4 regions of the Pseudomonas sessilinigenes genome follow, and region 2 is predicted to be linked to each of the others. Evidence: predicted binding sites of a transcription regulator. Region 2 holds the regulator's gene; each other region holds the start of a gene.
The links. Region 2 encodes sigma-54, which starts transcription at its own class of promoters, with help from an activator protein. Its sites were predicted from a motif close to ANTGGCATNNANNTTGCTNT; they were not measured.

Region 1 (5,801 bases), 780 kb from region 2:
GCCCATGCCCGAGGTGCATGCGCTGGACGCCAGTGCCCTGCTGCTGGTGGCTGAGCAGATACTGATCGGTGCCGTGCTCGGGTTTGCCTTGCAGTTGTTCTTCCAGGCCTTTGTCATCGCCGGGCAGATCGTCGCGATCCAGATGGGCATGGGCTTCGCTTCCATGGTCGACCCGACCAACGGTGTCTCGGTGGCGGTGATCGGGCAATTCTTCACCATGCTGGTGACTTTGCTGTTCCTGGCCATGAACGGCCACCTGGTGGTGTTCGAGGTGCTGGTGGAAAGTTTCACCACGCTGCCGGTCGGTGGCGGGCTGATGGTCAATCATTACTGGGAGCTGGTCGGCAAGCTGGGTTGGGTGCTGGGGGCGGCGCTACTGTTGGTGTTGCCGGCGATCACCGCCTTGCTGGTGGTGAACATCGCCTTCGGCGTGATGACCCGGGCGGCGCCACAGTTGAACATCTTCTCCATCGGTTTCCCCCTGACCCTGGTGCTGGGGATGGGTATCGTCTGGATCAGCCTCGCCGACATTCTCAACCAGTATCAACCGCTGGCCGCCGAGGCCTTGCAGTTCTTGCGCGAATTGGCGAGGTCACGTTGAGCCATGGCTGAGAGCGAGAGCGGTCAGGACAAGACAGAAGACCCCACGGAGAAACGCAAGAAGGACTCCCGGGAAAAGGGCGAGATCGCTCGCTCCAAGGAGCTCAACACCCTGGCCATCATGTTGGCCGGGGCTGGAGGCCTGCTGGTCTTCGGTGCGAACCTGGCGCAGAACCTCCTGGAGATCATGCGCCTGAATTTTTCCCTGCCGCGCGATGTGCTGCTCAGCCCCGGGGCCATGGGCTTGTATCTGCTGCACTCGGGCAAGATCGCCATCCTGGCGGTGCAGCCGGTGCTGTTGACGCTGCTGCTGGCGGCCATCATCGGGCCGATTTCCCTGGGAGGCTGGCTGTTCGCCGGCAAGAGCCTGGCGCCCAAGTTCAGCCGGATGAATCCGGCCAATGGGCTGAAGCGGATGTTCTCCTTCACGGCGTTGATCGAGCTGCTCAAGGCCCTGGCCAAGTTCAGCCTGGTGCTATTCGTGGCACTGTCGGTGTTGTCCTCCGATATCGACGACCTGCTGCGGATCGCCCATGAGCCCCTTGAGCTGGCGATCATCCATAGTGTCCAGGTGGTGGGCTGGAGCACCTTGTGGATGGCTTGCGGGCTGATCCTGATTGCCGCGGTGGATGTGCCGGTGCAGCTGTACCAGGCCCACAAGAAGCTGATGATGACCAAGCAGGAAGTGCGCGACGAGCACAAGGACCAGGAGGGGCGACCGGAGGTCAAGCAGCGGATTCGCCAGGTGCAGCGCGAGATGTCCCAGCGGCGGATGATGGCGGCCATTCCTGAGGCTGACGTGGTGATCACCAACCCGACCCACTATGCCGTGGCCCTCAAGTACGATGCCGAGAAGGGCGGGGCGCCGATGCTGCTGGCCAAGGGCACGGACTTCCTGGCGCAACAGATCCGTGAGATCGCCACGGCTCACGAGATCATGTTGCTGCAGTCCCCGGCGCTGGCTCGCTCGATCTACTACTCCACCGAGCTTGAGGAGGAGATCCCGGCCGGCCTGTACCTGGCGGTGGCCCAGGTCCTGGCCTACGTCTATCAGATTCGCCAACATCGCGCCGGCAAGGGCAAGCGCCCGGACCCGCTCAAGGACCCGCAGATCCCCGACGACTTGCAGCGCGACAGCGCCGGCAATCGACCGGCTTCGGGGCCGGCGAAACCTGCCTAGCACGAGCCTCGCCCGTTCGGGCTTGTTCGTCAGAAAAATGGCTAATTGCTATTAACCTTCCTCAGGGCCTTCCAGGTGCAGCTCCTTGCGTGACGAAATGGGCGCAAATGCTTGATTGAGCTGTCCAGGTGAAAGTTGGAAGGCTTCTTGCAGTAGCCGCCCTGTATCGCTTCAGGCGTCAAAAGTTTGCTTTACGGAACGGGGTAAATCGGTGGATCGCACTCAGTTAATCAACACGGCTCGCAGTAACCTGGCCGACCTTGGTCGGGGCAACCTGGGTGTGCCGGTGCTGCTGTTGGTCATGCTGGCCATGATGATGCTGCCGGTGCCGGCGTTCCTGCTGGACGTGTTCTTTACCTTCAACATCGCCCTGTCGATCGTGGTCCTGCTGGTCTGCGTCTATGCCTTGCGGCCACTGGATTTCGCCGTCTTTCCCACCATCCTGCTGGTGGCGACCTTGTTGCGCCTGGCGCTCAACGTGGCCTCGACCCGGGTGGTGATGCTCCACGGCCAAGAGGGGCATGCCGCTGCGGGCAAGGTGATCCAGGCTTTCGGCGAAGTGGTGATCGGCGGCAACTATGTCGTGGGTATCGTGGTTTTCGCGATCCTCATGATCATCAACTTCGTGGTGGTGACCAAGGGTGCGGGGCGGATCTCCGAGGTGAGCGCGCGCTTCACCCTGGACGCCATGCCCGGCAAGCAGATGGCCATCGACGCCGACCTCAACGCCGGCCTGATCGACCAGAACCAGGCCAAGGCGCGCCGCGCCGAAGTCGCCCAGGAAGCCGAGTTCTACGGTTCCATGGACGGTGCCAGCAAGTTCGTTCGCGGTGACGCCATCGCTGGCCTGCTGATCCTGTTCATCAACCTGATCGGCGGTATGGCGGTCGGCATGTTCCAGCACAACATGACCTTTGCCGACGCGGGTCGGGTCTATGCCTTGCTGACCATCGGTGACGGTTTGGTGGCGCAGTTGCCTTCGCTGCTGCTGTCCACCGCGGCGGCGATCATGGTGACCCGGGCCTCGGGTTCCGAGGAAATGGGCAAGCAGATCAATCGCCAGATGTTCGCCTCGCCCAAGGCGCTGGCCGTCGCCGCCGCGCTGATGGCGGTGATGGGGTTGGTGCCGGGCATGCCGCATGTGTCCTTCCTCAGCCTGGCGCTGGTGGCAGGTGGTGCGGCCTACCTGGTCTGGAGAAAGCAGCAGCAGGCCAAGATCCGGGCCGAGGAAGAGGTGCAGCGCCAGCAGGAACTGCTGCCATCTCCGGCGCGGGCCATGGAAACCAAGGAGCTGGGCTGGGATGACGTGACTCCCATCGACATGATCGGCCTGGAAGTCGGCTACCGCCTGATTCCCCTGGTGGACCGCAACCAGGGTGGGCAGTTGCTCGCGCGGATCAAGGGCGTGCGCAAGAAGTTGTCCCAGGACCTGGGATTCCTCATGCCCACCGTGCATATCCGCGATAACCTGGACCTGGCGCCCAGCGCCTATCGCCTGACCCTGATGGGCGTGATCCTGGCCGAGGCCGAGATCTACCCGGATCGCGAACTGGCGATCAACCCGGGGCAGGTCTACGGCACGCTCAATGGCATCGCCGCCCGGGACCCGGCCTTCGGCCTGGAAGCGGTATGGATCGAGATCAGCCAGCGGCCCCAGGCCCAATCCCTGGGCTACACCGTGGTGGACGCCAGCACCGTGGTCGCGACCCACTTGAACCAGATTCTGTACAAGCATTCCAGTGAGCTGATCGGCCACGAGGAAGTCCAGCAACTGATGCAGCTGCTGGCCAAGAGTTCGCCGAAGCTGGCCGAGGAGCTGGTGCCGGGCGTGCTGTCGTTGTCGCAGTTGCTCAAGGTGCTGCAGGCGCTGTTGGCCGAGCAGGTGCCCGTGCGGGACATTCGCAGCATTGCCGAGGCCATCGCCAACAATGCCGCTAAGAGTCAAGATACTGCCGCTTTGGTGGCTGCGGTCCGCGTCGGACTCTCGCGCGCCATTGTCCAAAGCATTGTAGGTACTGAGTCCGAGCTGCCTGTGATCACCTTGGAGCCAAGGTTGGAACAAATTTTGCTCAGCAGTTTGCAGAAGGCAGGACAAGGCCAGGAAGAAGGCGTTCTGCTCGAGCCAAGCATGGCAGAAAAGCTGCAGCGTTCGCTGATCGAAGCGGCGCAGCGTCAAGAGATGCAAGGTCAACCGGTGATCCTGTTGGTTGCAGGTCCGGTCCGCGCCATGCTCTCGCGGTTCGGTCGCTTGGCCGTTCCGGGTTTGCATGTGCTGGCGTACCAGGAAATTCCTGACAACAAGCAAGTGACCATCGTTGCGACAGTAGGGCCCAACGGCTGAGGTAGTGGGTTATGCAAGTTAAGCGTTTTTTCGCCGCCGATATGCGTCAGGCCATGAAGCTGGTTCGTGATGAGCTGGGCGCTGAGGCTGCCATCATCGGCAACCGCCGGATCGCCGGTGGTGTCGAGCTGACGGCGGCGCTGGATTACAAGTTGTCGGCACTGTCGCCGCGGGTTCCGAACATGGAGCTCGAGGACGAGCTGCGCAAGACTCAGTCGCGGATCGTCACGGCCCAGGCCGAACTCAGCCTGCGCAGCGAGGGCGACAGTACCTCGATGACCAACCGTCAGTTGTTCGCCGGCCTGCCGTTGACCGCCGCCGAGCCCCTGATCGAACCGACCCTGACCGAGCGCCCGCGCCCGGCGCCAGCCCCTGCTGCACCGGCGGTGGACAATCGTGCCCTGGATTCGATGCGTTTCGAGCTCAACGGCCTGCGCGAGCTGCTGGAAGTCCAGCTGGGCTCCCTGGCCTGGAGCCAGTTGCAGGGCAGTCGTCCGGAGCAGGCCAATCTCTGGCGCCGGCTGCAGCGCATTGGCCTTTCCGGCCCGCTGGCGCGCGACCTGCTGGCCTTGATCACCGATATCGACGAGCCTCGCCAGGCCTGGCGCATGCTCCTGGCCCACCTGGCGCGGATGATCCAGACACCGGAGCTCGAGCCTCTGGAAGAGGGCGGGGTGATTGCCATGGTCGGCCCGGCCGGCATGGGCAAGACCACGACCCTGGCCAAGCTGGCGGCGCGCTATGTGCTCAAGTACGGTGCGCAGAACATCGCGCTGGTGAGCATGGACAGTTATCGCATCGGCGCCCAGGAGCAACTCAAGACCCTGGGGCGGATCCTCAATGTCTCGGTGACCCATGTCGACCCTGGCCAGTCCCTGGCCCAGGCCCTGGACCCACTGTTGCGCAAGCGCGTGGTGCTGATCGATACCGCCGGCCTGCAGGCCAGCGATCCGGCGCTGCGCATGCAACTGGAAAGCCTGGCCGGTCGCGGTATCCGGGCGAAGAACTACCTGGTGCTGGCCACCACTAGCCAGAAGCAGGTGCTGACCGCCGCCTACCACAGCTACAAGCGCTGCGGCCTGGCCGGTTGCATCCTGACTAAACTGGATGAAACGGCCAGTCTTGGCGAGGTATTGAGCCTGGCCATCAGTCACGAACTGCCGGTTGCCTATCTGACCGATGGGCCGCGGATTCCTGACGACTTGCATCTGCCCCGCCGGCATCAGTTGGTGAGCCGCGCAGTGAGCGTGCAGATGCAGGAAGAACCCAGCGAAGAGGCCATGGCCGACATGTTCGCTGACCTGTACCACAATCCGGCCAAGCGGGTCGGTTGAGGTACTCATGGATAGATTGCAGCGTATCTACATCGATGGTCTGCCAGGCACTGTTCCAATGGTGAACACGCAGCCAGTTATGTGGCCCCGTCTAAGTAAGACAAGGTAAAGAAAGAACATGGGCAGCATGCATCCCGTACAGGTGATTGCGGTGACCGGCGGCAAAGGTGGCGTCGGCAAGACTAATGTGTCAGTGAACTTGTCCCTGGCTCTGGCTGAGCTCGGCCGGCGGGTGTTGCTGCTGGATGCCGACCTGGGATTGGCCAATGTCGATGTCCTGCTGGGACTGACCCCCAAACGTACCCTGGCCGATGTCATCGAAGGGCGCTGCGAGCTGCGCGATGTG
Region 2 (5,801 bases):
TAGAGCCGGTATTCGCGTTGCTCTGTGCGTGGCTGGTGAGCCTGGCGGAGTTGCTTCTACCCTTGGGGCTGGCACTGGCCGCTGGTGCCATGTTGCTGGTGGTGACTCATGAGGTGATTCCCGAGTCCCGACGCAACGGTCACGAAAAACTGGCCAGTCTCGGCTTGTGTATCGGCTTCTGCCTGATGATGGTGATGGATACGGCGCTCTCTTGAGTGCCGTACGAAGACGTCATTCGCCTTCGTCAAAGTAGTTGTTGATCAGGGCTACCAGTGCGTCCAGTGCTTCCTGCTCCTGCTCACCTTCGGTCTTGAGATGAATCTTGGTGCCCTTGCCGGCGGCGAGCATCATCATGGCCATGATGCTCTTGCCATCGACCATGCTCTCAGGCGTTCTACCGGCGCGGATCTGGCAGGGGAACTGGCCGGCCACGCCGACGAACTTGGCCGAGGCACGGGCATGCAGGCCCAGTTTGTTGATGATCTCGATTTCCAAAGCTGGCATCGCGGGGTGGGTCCTTTCAGCTAAGGTCGCGGTGGCGAACCTGGACGTTCTTCAGGGATTTTTGCAGGACCTGGCCCAGGCGCTCCGTCAGGTAGACGGAGCGGTGGTGCCCACCGGTGCAGCCGATGGCAATGGTCACATAGGCACGGTTGCTGGCGGCAAATCGTGGCAGCCATTTGAGCAAGTAGCTGGAGATATCCTGGAACATCTCCTCGACATCAGGTTGGGCGGCCAGGTACTCGGCTACGGGGGCATCCAGCCCTGATTGGGCGCGCAGCTCGGGTTTCCAGTACGGGTTGGGCAGGCAGCGCACGTCGAACACCAGGTCGGCATCCACGGGCATGCCACGCTTGAAACCGAAGGACTCCACCAGAAAGGCGGTGCCGGGTTCTGGCTGGTTCAACAGCCGCAGCTTGATGGTGTCGCGCAGTTGATAGAGGTTCAGGTTGGTTGTGTTGACCTTGAGGTCGGCCAGGTCGACGATGGGGCCCAGCAGATGGGTCTCGTCGCGAATGGCCTCGGCCAGGGAACGGTTGGCGCTGCTGAGTGGATGGCGGCGCCGGGTTTCCGAGAAGCGCTTGAGCAGGGTTTCTTCGTCGGCGTCCAGATAGAGCACATCACACTGGATATGCCGACTGCGCACTTCCTCGAGCAACTCGGGGAAACGTGACAGATGGCTGGGCAAGTTGCGGGCATCGATGGAGACCGCGACCAACGGCTGGGCCAGCTCGGTGTGGATCAAGGCACGTTCGGCCAACTCTGGGAGCAGGCCGGCGGGCAGGTTGTCGATGCAGTAGTAGCCGTGGTCCTCAAGAACATCGAGGGCGGTGCTTTTGCCTGAGCCGGAACGGCCGCTGACGATGATCAAGCGCATGGTTACTGCCTGTTTTGCTCGTCCAGGACGACCTGATACAAGGCTTCGTTGCTGGTAGCACTGCGCAACCGGTCACGAACCTCCTTGCGATCGAGCATGCTGGCGATCTGCCGAAGCAGTTCCAGGTGCGCATCGGTCGCAGCTTCCGGGACCAGCAGAACGAACAGCAGGTCCACCGGAGCGCCATCGATGGCGTCGAAGTCGATCGGAGCGTCCAGGTGCATCAGTGCGCTGATGGGCGATTCGCAACCCTTTAGGCGGCAGTGAGGAATGGCGATGCCGTTGCCAAAACCGGTGGAGCCGAGTTTTTCGCGGGCAATCAGGCTCTCGAAGACATCCTGCATCTCCAGATCGGGCACTTCACGGCTGATCAGGTTGGCAATTTGTTCGAGGGCACGTTTTTTACTGCCTCCCGGCACGTTCACCAGGGAACGGCCGGGGGTCAGGATGCTTTCAAGTCGGATCATGGGAGGGGAGTATCAGCGACCCGTGCCTTGGAGAAGGTGGAGTTGCTTTTCCTTGTGCTTTTTCAGTTGGCGGTCAAGCTTGTCCGTGAGCAGGTCGATTGCGGCATACATATCGTCATGTTCTGCATTGGCGACGACCTCCCCACCGTGAATGTGCAGCGTAGCCTCGATCTTCTGCTTCAGCTTCTCGACGGCCATGGTGACCTGCACATTGGTAATCTTGTCAAAATGGCGTTCCAGTCGGTCGAGTTTTTCGCCGATGTAGACGCGCAGAGGTTCAGTCACTTCGAGTTGGTGTCCACTGATGTTGACTTGCATACAGCTTCTCCTTCGTTGCCAGTGCATGACGCGGCAGGCCATTTTGCCTGCCACCTGGACCGTGTCTGAAGCCTGCTGCGCATCGATCAGGCGGTTTGCCTGGTCGCCGTTTGGCGAGCATTCAGACACACTCCGAAACGCTGTGGCCAGCCCTACGGCTACATCAGCCGCTTACGTTCGCTAGAAGGCGCGATCCCAAGGGATTCGCGGTACTTGGCGACGGTACGGCGGGCTACCTGAATACCTTGTGCCTCCAGTAAACCAGCGATCTTGCTGTCACTCAACGGCTTTTTCTGATTTTCCGCCGCCACCAGTTTTTTGATGATTGCGCGGATCGCGGTGGATGAGCATTCACCGCCTTCCGAGGTGCTGACGTGGCTGGAGAAAAAGTATTTCAGTTCATATATACCCCGTGGGGTGTGCATGAATTTCTGCGTAGTGACCCGGGAAATCGTCGATTCGTGCATGCCCACCGCTTCGGCGATGTCATGCAGGACCAGGGGCTTCATCGCCTCGTCGCCATACTCGAGAAAGCCGCGCTGATGCTCGACGATCTGGGTGGCGACTTTCATCAGGGTTTCGTTGCGACTTTGCAGGCTCTTGATGAACCAGCGGGCCTCCTGCAGCTGATTGCGCATGAAGGTGTTGTCTGCGCTGGTGTCGGCACGACGTACAAAGCCCGCATATTGGGCATTGACTCGCAGGCGTGGTACCGACTCCTGGTTCAGCTCCACCAGCCAGCGTTCGTTGTCCTTGCGCACAATGACGTCCGGGACCACGTACTCGGCTTCGCTGGATTCGATCTGCGAGCCCGGGCGCGGGTTGAGGCTTTGCACCAGTTCGATGACCTGGCGCAGTTCGTCTTCCTTGAGCTTCATGCGCCGCATCAGTTGGCTGTAATCGCGGCTGCCCAGCAGGTCTATGTAGTCGCTGACCAGGCGCTGAGCTTCGCTCAGCCAAGGCGTCTTGGTCGGTAGCTGGCGCAGTTGCAACAGCAGGCATTCACCCAGGTTGCGAGCACCGATGCCGGCGGGTTCGAATTGCTGGATGCGATGCAGGACTGCTTCGATTTCGTCCAGCTCGATATCCAGTTCGGGGTCGAAGGCCTCGAGGACTTCTTCAAGGGTCTCGTCGAGGTAGCCCTGGTCGTTGATGCTGTCGATCAGGGTCACCGCGATCAAGCGGTCGGTGTCCGACATCGGGGCCAGGTTCAGTTGCCAGAGCAGGTGGCTCTGCAGGCTTTCGCCAGCGGAGGTGCGGGTGGTGAAGTCCCACTCGTCATCATCGCTGCTGGGCAGGCTGCTGGCGCTGGTCTGGTAGACATCTTCCCAGGCGGTATCCACCGGGAGTTCGTTGGGAATGCGTTCGCTCCATTCGCCATCCTCGAGGCTGTCCACCGTTGGGGCGGTTTCCTGGTAGGAGGGTTCCTGGATTTCGGTATTGGGTTTGGACTCGGTGTTGTCGGCCAGGGGGTCGCTGTTGTCGAAGTCGTCGCCATCTTCCTGGCGTTCGAGCATCGGGTTGGACTCCAGGGCTTCCTGAATTTCCTGTTGCAGGTCCAGGGTCGACAATTGGAGCAGGCGGATGGCCTGTTGCAGCTGCGGTGTCATCGTCAGCTGCTGGCCCATTCTCAGGACTAGCGATGGTTTCATGGCAGGGGCTTAACACCTTAATTGCCGGCGCACATGCGCCATCCACTACAGGGCGCCGAAGCGCCAAACATAAGCAAATTATATGCCTGAAACTGAAGTGTTTGCCTAGAGCGTCGTAACAATAAACTTTGTAGGGATTTACTGTTTTCGGCGCCCTGGCTACTAGCCCAACACGTCAGCCTTTACAGGCGGAATTCGTGGCCCAGGTAGACTTCCTTGACCAGCTCATTGGCCAGGATAGTCGCAGAATCGCCTTCGGCGATCAGTTGCCCGTCATTGACGATGTAGGCGGTTTCGCAGATGTCCAGCGTTTCGCGGACGTTGTGGTCGGTGATCAGTACCCCGATGCCCTTGGCTTTGAGGTGATGGATGATCTGCTTGATGTCGCCGACGGAGATCGGGTCCACGCCTGCGAACGGTTCGTCCAGCAGGATGAACTTGGGTGCGGTGGCCAGCGCGCGGGCAATCTCCACGCGACGACGCTCGCCGCCGGACAGGCTCATGCCGAGGTTGTCGCGGATATGGTTGATGTGGAACTCCTGCAGCAGGCTTTCCAGTTCCTGGCGACGACCTGCTTTATCGAGTTCCTTGCGGGTCTCGAGGATAGCCATGATGTTGTCGGCCACCGACAGCTTGCGGAAGATCGAGGCTTCCTGGGGCAGGTAGCCGATGCCCGCGCGAGCGCGCCCGTGCATGGGCTGATGGCTGACATCCAGGTCGTCGATCAGCACCCGGCCCTGGTCGGCCTGGACCAGGCCGACGATCATATAGAAACAGGTGGTCTTGCCTGCACCGTTGGGGCCAAGGAGGCCGACGATCTGGCCGCTGTCGATGGACAGGCTGACGTCGCGCACGACCTGTCGGCTCTTGTAGCTCTTGGCCAGGTGCTGGGCTTTCAGAGTTGCCATTACTGGGCCTTTTGCTCGTCGGTTTTCTTTTTCGGCTGGATGACCATGTCGATCCGCGGACGGGGAGCGGTAATCGAGCTGCCGTTGGCGCGACCGGCATTGGCCACTTGCTTGACGGTGTCGTAGATGATCTTCTCGCCTTCGGTGGTATTACCGTCGTTGATGACCTTGGCCTTGTCGATCAGTACGACGCGGTTTTGCTGGGCGTGGTACTGGATGGTCACGGCGTAGGCCTGGACCGGCTTGGGATCGGTCTGCTTCTGCAGTTGCTCGAAGTAGGCCAGGTTGCCCACCGAGGTCACGACGTCGATTTCACCACTCTTGGCCCGGGTGATGGTCACGGTGTTGCCGGTGATCTTCATCGAGCCCTGGGTGATGATCACGTCGCCTTTATAGGTGGCTACGCCATTCTTGTCATCGAGCTGGGCATCGTCGGCCTGGATGCGGATCGGCTGTTGGCTATCGTTCGGCAGAGCCCAGGCGCTCACGCTTCCCAGTGCTGCGCCCAGACTGAGCAAAATAGGGAGGGTTTTAATGAGCCTCATACTGTCCTCTTACGTTCGATAGCAGGTCCATCCTGCCGTCTTTCAAATACGCTTTCATTCCCGTAGCCGTGGTCACGCCGTCGGCGCCGTCGATTCTAACGGCTTGCTCGGTTTGCGCATATTGCTTCTGTGGGAATACTGTCATGCGACTGCTGGTGATCAGCAGGTTGCGATTCTTCTCGTCAGTGCGCGAAACCCGTACCGAGTCGATGAGTTCGACCTGAGTGCCATCCGGGTTGACTTCGCCGCGTTCGCTCTGGACGTGCCACGGATAGGCGGTGCCACGGTACATGTGCAGGTCCGGCTGGGTCAGCAGGGTTACCTGGCTGGCCTTGATGTGCTCGACCTTGTCCGAGGTCATCTCGTATTGCAGCTTCCCATCGGGCAGGTACTGCACGCTGTGGGCATTGATCGCGAAATAGTCGATGGCGCTTTCATCGACCTGGACCACCGGCTTGTCGAGGAAGCGCTCGGGGCTGATATTCCAGTAGCCCACCGCAGCGAATAGCAAGGCAATGGTCCCGAAGATCAGT
Region 3 (5,801 bases), 1.0 Mb from region 2:
GGCCTTAGGCAAATAAGTGAACGGACAACGCATCGCCCGCTCGGTTTTTAATCAAGCGCTTTTCTTCAAGAGCGCTCGCATGGCACGAGACTGTGCCGCCCCACCCCGGCTAGCATGATTTTTTGCAGGACAAAAAAACTTAGAGGCCGGGGCAGATAAAAAGTCAGGGCAATAAAATGACATAAGTCTACCCTTCGTCGAATAGTAGTTGAGTGCAACCGTTCGACATTCTTACTAAAGCATTAACCTCATCATCTAGTCCGAGGCTAGCCACAGCGGGCTTTGCTTGACAAACACGATACAAAAACCGTCCAGGCTTATGGCCTGGATAGCATTATCGTTACGTCCTTATGACAAAACGATCATTCACTTGCTGTGACCTATTGGTTAGAACTCAACACAGGTTGGCGCCGCAACGGCGTCAACATCAAGGCTCGTGACGCCGGCAGCGAGCACCAACGGCAGAACCGATCTGCCCGACCTCTATGAAGGTCGACGGGACATATACAGTCAACAAGTGAGGGAAACACCCTATGAGAAGACTAAAGCGTGATCCGTTGGAAAGAGCGTTTTTACGCGGATATCAGTATGGCGTTAATGGCAAGTCCCGTGAGCTTTGCCCATTTACTCTACCGTCGGTACGCCAAGCCTGGATCAATGGCTGGCGAGAAGGACGCGGCGACAACTGGGACGGTATGACAGGCACTGCGGGTATACACAGACTCAACGAACTTCGCGCTGTCGGCTGATCAGGGTACATTCCGACACCTGAAAAACTTGAATGCACAACGATTTAACCACGCACGCCCCATCCGGGCGGCGGGCTTCGGCCCAGGGGCTCCTTCGAGGAGCCCTTTTTATTGCCGCCTCACCCGCAACAACCCTCAGCCCATGGCCGCAATGGCATCCACCGACTCGCGGATCAGCGCCGGGCCCTTGTAGATGAAGCCCGAGTACAACTGCACAAGGCTTGCCCCTGCGGCGATCTTCTCCGCGGCGTGCTTGCCTTCGGTAATACCGCCCACGGCAATGATCGGCAGGCGACCGGCGAGCTCCGTAGCCAGGACCTTGACGGTGTGGGTGCTCTTCTCCCGCACTGGCGCACCGGACAAGCCGCCGGTTTCGGCGCCATGTTCCAGGCCCTCGACACCTTCGCGCCCCAGGGTGGTGTTGGTGGCGATCACCGCGTCCATGCCCGTCTCCAGCAGGGCCCGGGCCACTTCCACGGTTTCTTCGTCGCTCATGTCCGGGGCGATCTTGATCGCCAACGGCACGCGCTTGCCATGGATTGCCGCCAGCTCCTGCTGGCGACGGCTCAGGGCTGCCAGCAGTTGCTTGAGCGACTCGCCGAACTGCAGGCTGCGCAGGCCAGGGGTATTGGGCGAACTGACGTTGACGGTGACGTAGCTGGCATGGGCATAGACCTTGTCCAGGCAGATCAGGTAGTCGTCCACCGCCCGCTCGACCGGGGTGTCGAAGTTCTTGCCGATGTTGATGCCCAGCACGCCCTTGTACTTGGCAGCCGCCACCCGCGCCAGCAGATTGTCCACCCCGAGGTTGTTGAACCCCATGCGGTTGATGATGGCTTGCGCCTCGGGCAGGCGGAAGATCCGTGGCTTCGGATTGCCGGGCTGTGGACGGGGCGTGACCGTGCCGATCTCGACGAAGCCGAAGCCCAATTGGGAGAAGCCGTCGATGGCCGCGCCATTCTTGTCCAGGCCGGCCGCCAGCCCCACGGGATTGGCGAACTCCAGCCCCATGACCTTGACCGGCAACTGCGCCGGGGCCTTGCACAATAGGCCGTTGAGGCCCAAACGCCCGCCCGCGCCGATCAGGTCCAGGGACAGATCGTGGGAGGTTTCCGGGGAGAGTTTGAACAGCAGCTGGCGGGCCAGGGTATACATGGGCGGGATGAACTCGGTTGGCGGCGAAATAGGTCGCCGATTATAGCCGCGCCCGGGGCTTGCACGCGAGGCACCCACGCAAATCCGCCTGTCGATGGCATATGCCTTGCACTCTCTTGCTCCAACCCGCCCGGGGCAACGCTTGCCCGGGCCCAAGGACAGTGCCAGCGCCCTCTCCCACCCCGTCCGGGCGAATGGCCAAGAGGCTTTTCACACAGGGTGCCCCCATGATCGAACGCCCACACTCGCCATTGGCCTGGGTCAACGGCAGCGATGCCCCGGAAAAGCCCGAGCTGGACCTGGGCTTCATGCCCCTGACCGACTGCGCCTCCCTGGTGGTTGCCGCCACCCAGGGCTTCGCCCAGCCCTACGGCCTGACCCTAAACCTCAAGCGCCAGGGCTCCTGGGCCGGCCTGCGGGACAAACTGGTCAGCGGCGAACTGGACGCCGCCCACAGCCTGTACGGACTGATCTATTCAGTGCACCTGGGCATAGGCGGCACCGGCCCTTGCGACATGGCAGTGCTCATGGGCCTGAATCACAACGGCCAGAGCATCAACCTGTCCCGGAACCTGCAAGCGCTCAAGGTGACCAGCCCTGAGGCACTGGAGCAGCATGTGCACCAAAGCCGGGCGCGCCTGACCTTCGCCCAGACCTTTCCCACCGGCACCCACGCCCTATGGTTGTATTACTGGCTCGCCAGCCAGGGCATCCATCCCTTGCTGGACGTGGACAGCGTGGTGGTGCCGCCGCCGCAAATGGTCGCCCACCTGCAGGCCGGGCGAATAGACGGTTTCTGCGTTGGCGAGCCCTGGAGTGCCAGCGCCGCGCAACAGGACCTGGGGTTCACCCTGGCCACCAGCCAGGCCATCTGGCCTGACCACCCAGAGAAGGTCCTGGGCTGTACCCGAGCCTTTGTCGAGCAGTACCCCAACACGGCCCGAGCCCTGGTGATGGCCGTTCTGGAGGCCAGCCGCTTCATCGAGCAAAGCCAGGAGAACCGTCGCAGCACCGCGCGCCTGCTCAGTGCCAGCGACTACCTCGATACCTCGCTGGCCTGCATCGAGCCGCGGCTACTGGGCGACTATGCCGATGGACTGGGCAATCGCTGGCAAGACGCCCATGCCCTGAGCTTTTACAACCAGGGCGCGGTGAACCCGCCCTACCTGTCCGACGGCATGTGGTTCATGACCCAGTTCCGCCGCTGGGGCCTGCTACGCGAAGACCCGGATTACCTGGCCGTGGCCCGCCGGGTGCAGCAACTGGAGCTGTATCGCCAGGCCGCCGCACAGCTTGGCCTGGCCAACAGGCCAGACATGCGCAGCAGCCAGCTGATCGATGGCAAGGTCTGGGATGGCACACAGCCGGCCGCCTACGCCCGCAGCTTCCGCCTGCATGCCCTGAGCGAAACCCCGGCCCTCGTGGCCCGACGCTGAGCGGAGCCTGTGACGATGCTACGTATCCTGTTGATCGACGACACCGCGAAAAAAGTCGGGCGACTCAAGACCGCGCTCAGTGAAGCCGGGTTCGAAGTCATCGATGAGTCAGGCCTGACCATCGACCTGCCCGGACGCGTCGAAACGGTGCGCCCGGACGTGATCCTGATCGATACCGAGTCGCCCGGGCGCGACGTCATGGAGCAAGTGGTGCTGGTCAGCCGCGACCGCCCCCGGCCCATCGTGATGTTCACCGACGAACATGACCCGGGGGTGATGCGCCAGGCGATCAAGTCCGGGGTCAGCGCCTACATCGTCGAAGGCATCCAGGTCCAGCGCCTGCAGCCGATCCTCGATGTGGCCATGGCCCGTTTCGAGAGCGACCAGGCCCTGCGCGCCCAGTTGCAGGCCCGGGACCAGCAACTGGCGGAGCGCAAGCGCATCGAGCTGGCCAAAGGGCTACTGATGAAGATGAAGGCCTGCGACGAGGAACAGGCCTATACCCTGATGCGCCGCCAGGCCATGAGCCGACAGCAGAAGCTGATCCAGGTGGCGGAGCAGATCATCGCCATGCAGGAACTGCTGGGCTGACCGGGGCCTGGCTGGCCCGGCTCTTGCTATCGGATCTGCATCGGTAACCAACGGCGGTTGCCCCACCCACGACAAAGACGTCGCGCATCCTGCTCGCCCACCGCGAGCCGGGTGCCGGCGTCTTTTCGTTCTGGCCCCACTGCACGGGGCTGGTGGTGCGGCCGGCGTGGCGCACCCCCTGAAGGCCCATGACCACTCCCACGATTGCTGTCAGCTGAGGTGCGCGATGAATTCAAGCTTCTGGAAATCCGGCCACGCCCCGACCCTGTTCGCGGCCTTTCTCTATTTCGACCTGAGTTTCATGGTCTGGTACCTGCTGGGGCCCCTGGCGGTGCAGATCGCCAGCGACCTGCAACTGACCACCCAACAGCGCGGCCTGATGGTGGCCACGCCGATCCTCGCCGGCGCGGTGCTGCGCTTCGCCATGGGCCTGCTGGCCGATCGCCTGTCACCCAAGACCGCCGGCCTGATCGGCCAGGTGATCGTCATCGGCGCGTTGTTCGGCGCCTGGACGCTGGGGGTCCACAGCTACCAACAGGCCCTGCTGCTGGGAGTGTTCCTGGGTATGGCCGGCGCGTCGTTCGCAGTGGCCCTGCCCCTGGCCTCGCAGTGGTATCCGCCGCAACACCAGGGCAAGGCCATGGGTATCGCCGGCGCGGGCAACTCCGGCACGGTGTTCGCCGCGCTGCTGGCCCCGGCGCTGGCCGCGGCCTACGGCTGGAGCAATGTGTTCGGCTTCGCCCTGATCCCGCTGCTGCTGACCCTGGTGCTGTTCGCCTGGCTGGCGCAAAACGCCCCCGAACGGCCCCGGGCCAAGTCCATGGCGGACTACCTCAAAGCCCTGGGCGACCGCGACAGCTGGTGGTTCATGTTCTTCTACAGCGTCACCTTCGGCGGCTTCATCGGCCTGGCCAGCGCCCTGCCCGGCTACTTCAACGACCAGTACGGACTGAGCCCGGTGACGGCCGGCTACTACACCGCGGCCTGCGTCTTCGGCGGCAGCCTGATGCGCCCCCTGGGCGGGGCCCTGGCGGACCGCTTCGGCGGCATCCGCACCTTGCTGGCGATGTACAGCGTGGCGGCGGTCTGCATCGCCGCGGTGGGTTTCAACCTGCCCAGCTCCTACGCCGCCCTGGCGCTGTTCGTCTGCACCATGCTTGGCCTCGGAGCGGGCAATGGCGCGGTGTTCCAGCTGGTGCCGCAACGCTTCCGACGGGAAATCGGCGTGATGACCGGGCTGATCGGCATGGCCGGCGGCATCGGCGGTTTCGCCCTGGCGGCCGGCATGGGGGCGATCAAGCAAGGCACCGGCAGCTACCAGTTGGCGCTGTGGTTGTTCGCCAGCCTAGGCTTGCTGGCCTGGTTCGGCCTGCATGGGGTCAAACGTCGCTGGCGCACCACCTGGGGCTCGGCTGCCGTGACCGCGGCCCGGGTCTGACACTGCATGGCCCTGCAACTGAGCCACGCCCAGGCCAGCGCCACCGGCCCCCGGGCCGAGAACCAGGATGCCCTGCGCCGAGTGACCCCGGAGCCGGTCCTGGCCGCGAGCAAGGGCCTGCTGTTCGCCATTGCCGACGGTGTCAGCCAGTGCGCCGATGGTGGCCTGGCAGCCCGTTCCAGCTTGCAGGCGCTGGCCCTGGACTACTATGCGACACCAGAAACCTGGGGCGTGGCCGAATCCCTGGAGCGCCTGCTGAACGCGCAGAATCGCTGGCTGCAGGCCAATGGTGGCGGCCAACCGCTGCTCACCACCCTCAGTGCCCTGGTGTTGCGCGGGCGGCGCTTCACCCTGGCCCACGTCGGCGACTGCCGGGTCTACCGCTGGCACCAGCAACGCTTGCAGCGCATCAGCGAGGATCATGTCTGGGAG
Region 4 (5,801 bases), 2.9 Mb from region 2:
GTCAACTGGCAGCCTAGCAAACTGGCCTTGAAGTGCGCCGGGAGGTCGTCCGCGCCTTCGTCGTTATGCTCATACCCAGCCATGCCTTGCGGCACCAGGGCGTTGAAGAAACGTTCGAAATCGCGCCGAACCGCCGGATCGGCATTCTCGTTGACGGTCAACGAGGCCGAAGTATGTTGTAGCCACAAATGCAGCAGACCCACCCGACATGCCTTCAACTCAGGCAGGCCGGCGAGCAACTCGTCCGTTACCAGGTGAAAGCCCCGGGGCCTGGCCCGCAGGGTAATCAGGGTCTGTTGCCACATACCTATCTCCGCGCTTCGGCGCGCATTCTAGCGCGCTCAGGAAAAAAACAAAGCGCCTAATAATCCTGCTTTAGTGTAAGCATTTGCCCTACTAAAAATCGTCATGGCAAACACGCCAAGGCTTACCAGAAAAACCTTTCAGCCTTCCCCGAGATCAAAACCCAGGCAAAAAAAAAGCCCGGCCAGTGCCGGGCTTTTTCGTTGGCGCCGTTACAGGTTGTAGCCACGCTCGTTGTGCTGCGCCAGGTCGAGGCCGACCGCTTCCTCTTCCTCGGTCACCCGCAGCCCGATGATGACGTCCAGCACCTTGAGGATGATGAAGGTAGCAATGGCGGTGTAGATCACCGTCAGGCCCACGCCCTTGGCCTGGACCCAGACTTGGGCGGCAACGTCGGTCACGGTGCCGAAGCCACCCAGGGAAGGCGCGGCAAACACACCCGTCAGGATCGCTCCGAGAATACCGCCGATACCGTGCACGCCGAAGGCATCCAGGGAGTCGTCGTAGCCCAGTTTGCGCTTGAGGCTGGTTGCGCAAAAGAAGCACACCACACCCGCCGACAGGCCAATGATCAAGGCGCCCATCGGGCCCACGGTACCCGCCGCCGGCGTGATCGCCACCAGGCCGGCCACTACGCCCGATGCGATCCCCAGGGCGCTGGGCTTGCCATGGGTGAACCACTCGGCAAACATCCAGCCCAGGGCTGCGGCAGCGGTGGCGATCTGGGTCACCAACATCGCCATGCCGGCAGTGCCATTGGCCGCGGCAGCTGAACCGGCGTTGAAGCCGAACCAGCCGATCCACAGCATCGCCGCGCCCATCAGGGTGTAACCCAGGTTATGCGGAGCCATCGGCGTGGTAGGAAAACCCTTGCGCTTGCCCAGCACCAGGCAGGCTACCAGCCCGGCGACACCGGCATTGATGTGCACCACCGTACCACCGGCGAAGTCCAGCACCCCCCAGTCGCCCATCAGCGAACCCGGACCGCTCCAGACCATGTGTGCGATCGGTGCGTACACCACGGTGAACCAGATACCCATGAAGATCAGCATGGCCGAGAACTTCATCCGCTCGGCGAAGGCCCCAACGATCAGCGCCGGGGTGATGATGGCGAAGGTCATCTGGAAAGTGACGAACACCGCCTCGGGAAACAGCGCTGCCGGACCGGTCACACTGGCCGGGGTGATACCGGCGAGGAAGGCTTTGGACAGCCCGCCGACGAACGAATTGAGATTGACCACGCCAGCTTCCATCCCGCTGGTGTCGAACGCGATGCTGTAGCCATAGATGAACCACAGGACGGTAATCAGGCCAGTGATGGCGAAGCACTGCATCATGACCGAAAGGATGTTCTTGGAACGCACCATGCCGCCGTAGAACAGCGCCAGCCCGGGGATGGTCATGAACAGTACCAGGGCGGTGGAGGTCAGCATCCAGGCGGTGTCGCCGGAATTCAGGACTGGAGCAGCCGCTTCGTCTGCCGCCATGGCCAAGCCAGGCATTACGAGGGGCAAAAGGGCTCCTAGCCCTGCGAATTTACGCAGAGTCATGTTGTTTTCTCCTGGGGCGTTGGGTTTGGGGCGGCTTAGATTGCGTCGGTATCGGTTTCGCCGGTACGGATGCGAATAGCCTGTTCCAGATTGACCACGAAGATCTTGCCGTCACCGATCTTGCCGGTGTTGGCAGCCTTGGTGATGGCCTCGATGACCCGGTCCAGATCCTTGTCGTCGATGGCGACATCGATCTTCACCTTGGGCAGGAAATCGACCACATATTCCGCGCCGCGGTACAGCTCGGTATGGCCCTTCTGCCGACCGAAGCCCTTGACCTCGGTGACGGTAATGCCCTGCACGCCGATTTCGGACAGCGACTCGCGCACGTCGTCCAACTTGAACGGCTTGATGATGGCGGTGACTAGCTTCATGAAACTCTCTCCCGAATTGGTGGACTTGCCCCAGGAAAACAAACCCGACTCAAGTCTAAGCGCAGTGCCTGGCTTTGTAACGCATCGTCGGCCTTCCTCAGCCGGACCGACGCTAGCCGCCCTGACGAAACACTCCCCCGTTTCGTCGGTCGCACTGCATTCGTCACAGCGACTGCATCAGTGCATGGGTCACCAGGGTCTAAGCAGAAAGCTTGCCAGGTCGGGAAATACCAACGATTTCAGCCCCTTGCTGGCGTTCAGCCTGCTGGGCCATGAAACAGTGCCGCAGATACGCACAATAACGGTGCGCCAGCATTCGGCCAGATGCGCAAAAAACGTGCAGCCTCCGCCGCGCCAAGCCCTCGGTTCGTGCGTGATACACTGCGCCCCATCAGCTCTTCAGGACATTCCCATGCTCGCCCCCAAAGACCTCCTCGACACCCTGAGCGGCCACGCCTCACGCTTGTTCAGTGGCGAAACGCCTCTGCCCCGCAACGAAATCGAAAGCCAGTTCAAGGCCCTGCTGCAAAGCGGCTTCAGCAAGCTGGACCTGGTCAGCCGGGACGAGTTCGATAGCCAGATGGTCGTCCTGGCCCGCACCCGGGCTCGCCTGGAGAGCCTCGAAGCCAAGGTCGCCGAGCTGGAAGCCAGGCTGGAACCGAAGGATCAATGAGCTGACACCCTCCTCGCCGGCCGCGCGCCTTCAGCACAGCTGAAGGACAGGCCGGCGACACATCCTGTCTGCATTGCCCAGCGCTTGCGCTGCCCCCCTCGCCTATCCTTGCAACACCGCAGGACGCGGTTCCCGCCGCTGCAAGGAAGAACGTCGCATGTCCCTGGCCATCATCCACAGCCGCGCCCAGGTGGGCGTGCAAGCACCTGCAGTCAGCGTCGAAGTGCACCTGGCCAACGGCCTGCCTAGCCTGACCCTGGTGGGCCTGCCCGAAACGGCAGTCAAGGAAAGCAAGGACCGGGTCCGCAGCGCGATCCTCAATGCCGGGTTCGACTTCCCCGCCCGACGCATCACCCTCAACCTGGCACCCGCTGACCTGCCCAAAGATGGCGGGCGCTTCGACCTGGCGATCGCCCTGGGCATCCTCGCCGCGAGCCGGCAACTGCCGACAGAGGCGCTGGACAACGTCGAATGCCTCGGGGAGCTGGCCTTGTCCGGCACCGTGCGCCCGGTACGTGGTGTCTTGCCGGCCGCGCTGGCGGCACGCGATGCCGGGCACCGCCTGCTGGTGCCCCGGGCCAACGCCGAGGAAGCCTGCCTGGCCTCGGGCTTGACGGTGATCGCGGTGGACCACCTGCTGGAAGCAGTGGCTCATCTCAATGGGCAGGCACCGATCCCGCCATGCGCGCCCCAAGGCCTGCCGCTCAACCACACGCCCTACCCCGACCTCAGCGAAGTCCAGGGTCAACTGGCTGCCAAGCGCGCCCTGCTGGTCGCCGCATCCGGCGCCCACAACCTGCTGTTCTGCGGCCCTCCCGGCACCGGCAAGACCTTGCTCGCCAGCCGCCTGCCCGGCTTGCTGCCGCCCCTGGAAGAACACGAGGCGCTGGAGGTGGCGGCCATCCAGTCGGTGAGTAGCCTCGCACCGCTCACTCATTGGCCACAACGCCCATTTCGCCAGCCTCACCACTCGGCGTCGGGGCCCGCCCTGGTTGGTGGAGGCTCGAAACCGCAGCCCGGGGAGATCACCCTGGCGCATCACGGGGTACTGTTTCTCGATGAATTGCCGGAGTTCGACCGCAAGGTCCTCGAAGTACTGCGCGAGCCCATGGAGTCGGGGCAAATCGTCATTGCCCGGGCCCGTGACCGGGTGCAGTTTCCAGCACGCTTCCAACTGGTCGCGGCGATGAATCCCTGCCCTTGTGGTTACCTGGGCGAACCCAGCGGTCGCTGCCGGTGCACAGCGGAACAGATCCAGCGTTATCGCAACAAGCTCTCCGGCCCGTTGCTGGACCGCATCGACCTGCACTTGACGGTGGCTCGCGAAGCCACCGCGCTGAATCCCACCCCCCAGCCAGGCGACGACAGCGCCAGCGCCGCTGCCCGGGTAGCCCGGGCCCGCGAGCGACAGCTACAACGCCAGGGTTGCGCCAACGCCTTGCTCGATCTGCCCGGCCTGGGTCGTCATTGCAAGTTATCCACAGCCGACGAGCGCTGGCTGGAAAGCGCCTGCGAGAACCTGGGGTTGTCGCTGCGCGCGGCCCACCGCCTGCTCAAGGTGGCACGGACCCTGGCCGACCTGGAGCAGGCCAGCGTCATCGGCCGCGAACACCTGGCGGAGGCGCTGCACTATCGGCTCGCAAGTGGCTGAGGAGCCTGCGTCGCAAACCCCAGGAGCAGCCCGGCGACTTCCATCACCTCATCCAGCGCTGCCTGTTCCGCTTCGCCGGAGGCCAGCAGCAACAGGTCATCGGTGTACCCCATGGTCTGGGCGAAGATCTGCCGGGCTGCCCGTTCCGCATCGGCACAACGGAACACCTCAGCCTGGACACCCTTGGCGATGATCGATGCCAGCAGTGCCTGCCACTGGCCGTTGATCTGCAGGTAGACCTCAGCCAGTTCGGCGTCGTGCATTGCTTCATCCCAGGCGTCGAGCCACAGCCCCCAGCCGATGCTGCTGGAGGCCGTCAGGCAATCGAGGAGGAATATTCGCAGGGCCTGTGCAGGCTCTGCATCGCGCACCAGGTCGGCCACCGCCTCCAGCTGGCCATTGGCGAACCGCACGAAGGCTTCGCGGCGCAACTCCTTCCAGTCACGGAAGTAGTGGTAGATGTGACTGCGAGACAACCCGGCATGCTCGGCCAGGTCACGGGTGGATACCTCGGCGAAACCCTTGCTGTGAAACAGTTCCAGGGCAGCGCTGATGATCTGCTCCTTACGGTCGTTACGGGACATCGGTAGCTGGACCTCTTGGCGCCGGAATGAACGGCACTTGCGTTTTGAGCGGTCGCTCAAAGATAATTGAGCACTCGCTCAATATTAACCGTTATCACACTTGTGGTGCAGTCATGTCTGTCGTCACCCGTTCCAATATCGCGGACCCAACCCAGAAACTCGGCCAGCAATCCGCTGGCCAGACCCTCAAGGCCATCGCTCGCGCGTACCCGGGCAAACTGTTCGTCACCTTGTCCCTGGTGGCCCTGGAGAACGCCCTGCTGCTGGCCTACCCGCTGTTCGCCGGGTTCGCCGTGGACTCGATCCTGCGCGGCGATACCACCCATGCCCTGGTCTACGCCATGGTGGTGCTGGGCTTCTGGATCGTCGGCGCAGCACGGCGTGCCGTGGATACCCGGACCTTCACTCGCATCTATGCGGACCTGGCCGTACCGGTGATCCTCAACCAGCGCCAGCAGCAACAGAACACCTCCACCGCGGCAGCGCGAGTGGTGCTGGCCCGGGAGTTCGTCGACTTCTTCGAGAAACACGTACCGATCATCGCCACGGCCCTGGTGTCGATCATCGGCGCAGCGGTGATGCTCTTGGTGATCGAACCCTGGATTGGTCTGGCCTGCCTGGTGGCATTGCTGCTGTGCATCACCCTGCTGCCACGCTTCGCCCGAC

Region 1: flhA (flagellar biosynthesis protein FlhA) is a predicted target of sigma-54. The motif match lies at 1,825-1,844, and genes of this name have one in related genera.
Region 3: C4K39_RS09700 (CmpA/NrtA family ABC transporter substrate-binding protein) is a predicted target of sigma-54. The motif match lies at 1,998-2,017, and genes of this name have one in related genera.
Region 4: glnK (P-II family nitrogen regulator) is a predicted target of sigma-54. The motif match lies at 2,428-2,447, and genes of this name have one in related genera.

What each region holds. Positions count from the first base shown of each region.
Region 1 is NZ_CP027706.1:1,795,023-1,800,823, forward strand. It holds gene fliR (flagellar biosynthetic protein FliR) at 1-601, shown strand, start outside; gene flhB (flagellar biosynthesis protein FlhB) at 605-1,780, shown strand; gene flhA (flagellar biosynthesis protein FlhA) at 1,992-4,121, shown strand; gene flhF (flagellar biosynthesis GTPase FlhF) at 4,133-5,455, shown strand; gene fleN (flagellar synthesis regulator FleN) at 5,574-5,801, shown strand, end outside.
Region 2 is NZ_CP027706.1:1,012,661-1,018,461, forward strand. It holds gene C4K39_RS04535 (ZIP family metal transporter) at 1-215, shown strand, start outside; gene C4K39_RS04540 (HPr family phosphocarrier protein) at 232-504, opposite strand; gene rapZ (RNase adapter RapZ) at 521-1,378, opposite strand; gene ptsN (PTS IIA-like nitrogen regulatory protein PtsN) at 1,381-1,845, opposite strand; gene hpf (ribosome hibernation-promoting factor, HPF/YfiA family) at 1,858-2,163, opposite strand; gene C4K39_RS04560 (RNA polymerase factor sigma-54) at 2,322-3,815, opposite strand; gene lptB (LPS export ABC transporter ATP-binding protein) at 3,998-4,723, opposite strand; gene lptA (lipopolysaccharide transport periplasmic protein LptA) at 4,723-5,268, opposite strand; gene lptC (LPS export ABC transporter periplasmic protein LptC) at 5,255-5,801, opposite strand, start outside.
Region 3 is NZ_CP027706.1:2,038,229-2,044,029, reverse strand. It holds gene rmf (ribosome modulation factor) at 534-749, shown strand; gene C4K39_RS09705 (quinone-dependent dihydroorotate dehydrogenase) at 885-1,904, opposite strand; gene C4K39_RS09700 (CmpA/NrtA family ABC transporter substrate-binding protein) at 2,132-3,340, shown strand; gene C4K39_RS09695 (ANTAR domain-containing response regulator) at 3,356-3,931, shown strand; gene C4K39_RS09685 (nitrate/nitrite transporter) at 4,158-5,369, shown strand; gene C4K39_RS09680 (bifunctional protein-serine/threonine kinase/phosphatase) at 5,376-5,801, shown strand, end outside.
Region 4 is NZ_CP027706.1:3,893,864-3,899,664, reverse strand. It holds gene C4K39_RS17965 (secondary thiamine-phosphate synthase enzyme YjbQ) at 1-305, opposite strand, end outside; gene C4K39_RS17960 (ammonium transporter) at 516-1,853, opposite strand; gene glnK (P-II family nitrogen regulator) at 1,889-2,227, opposite strand; gene C4K39_RS17950 (accessory factor UbiK family protein) at 2,640-2,900, shown strand; gene C4K39_RS17945 (YifB family Mg chelatase-like AAA ATPase) at 3,058-4,551, shown strand; gene C4K39_RS17940 (TetR/AcrR family transcriptional regulator) at 4,530-5,135, opposite strand; gene C4K39_RS17935 (ABC transporter six-transmembrane domain-containing protein) at 5,162-5,801, shown strand, end outside.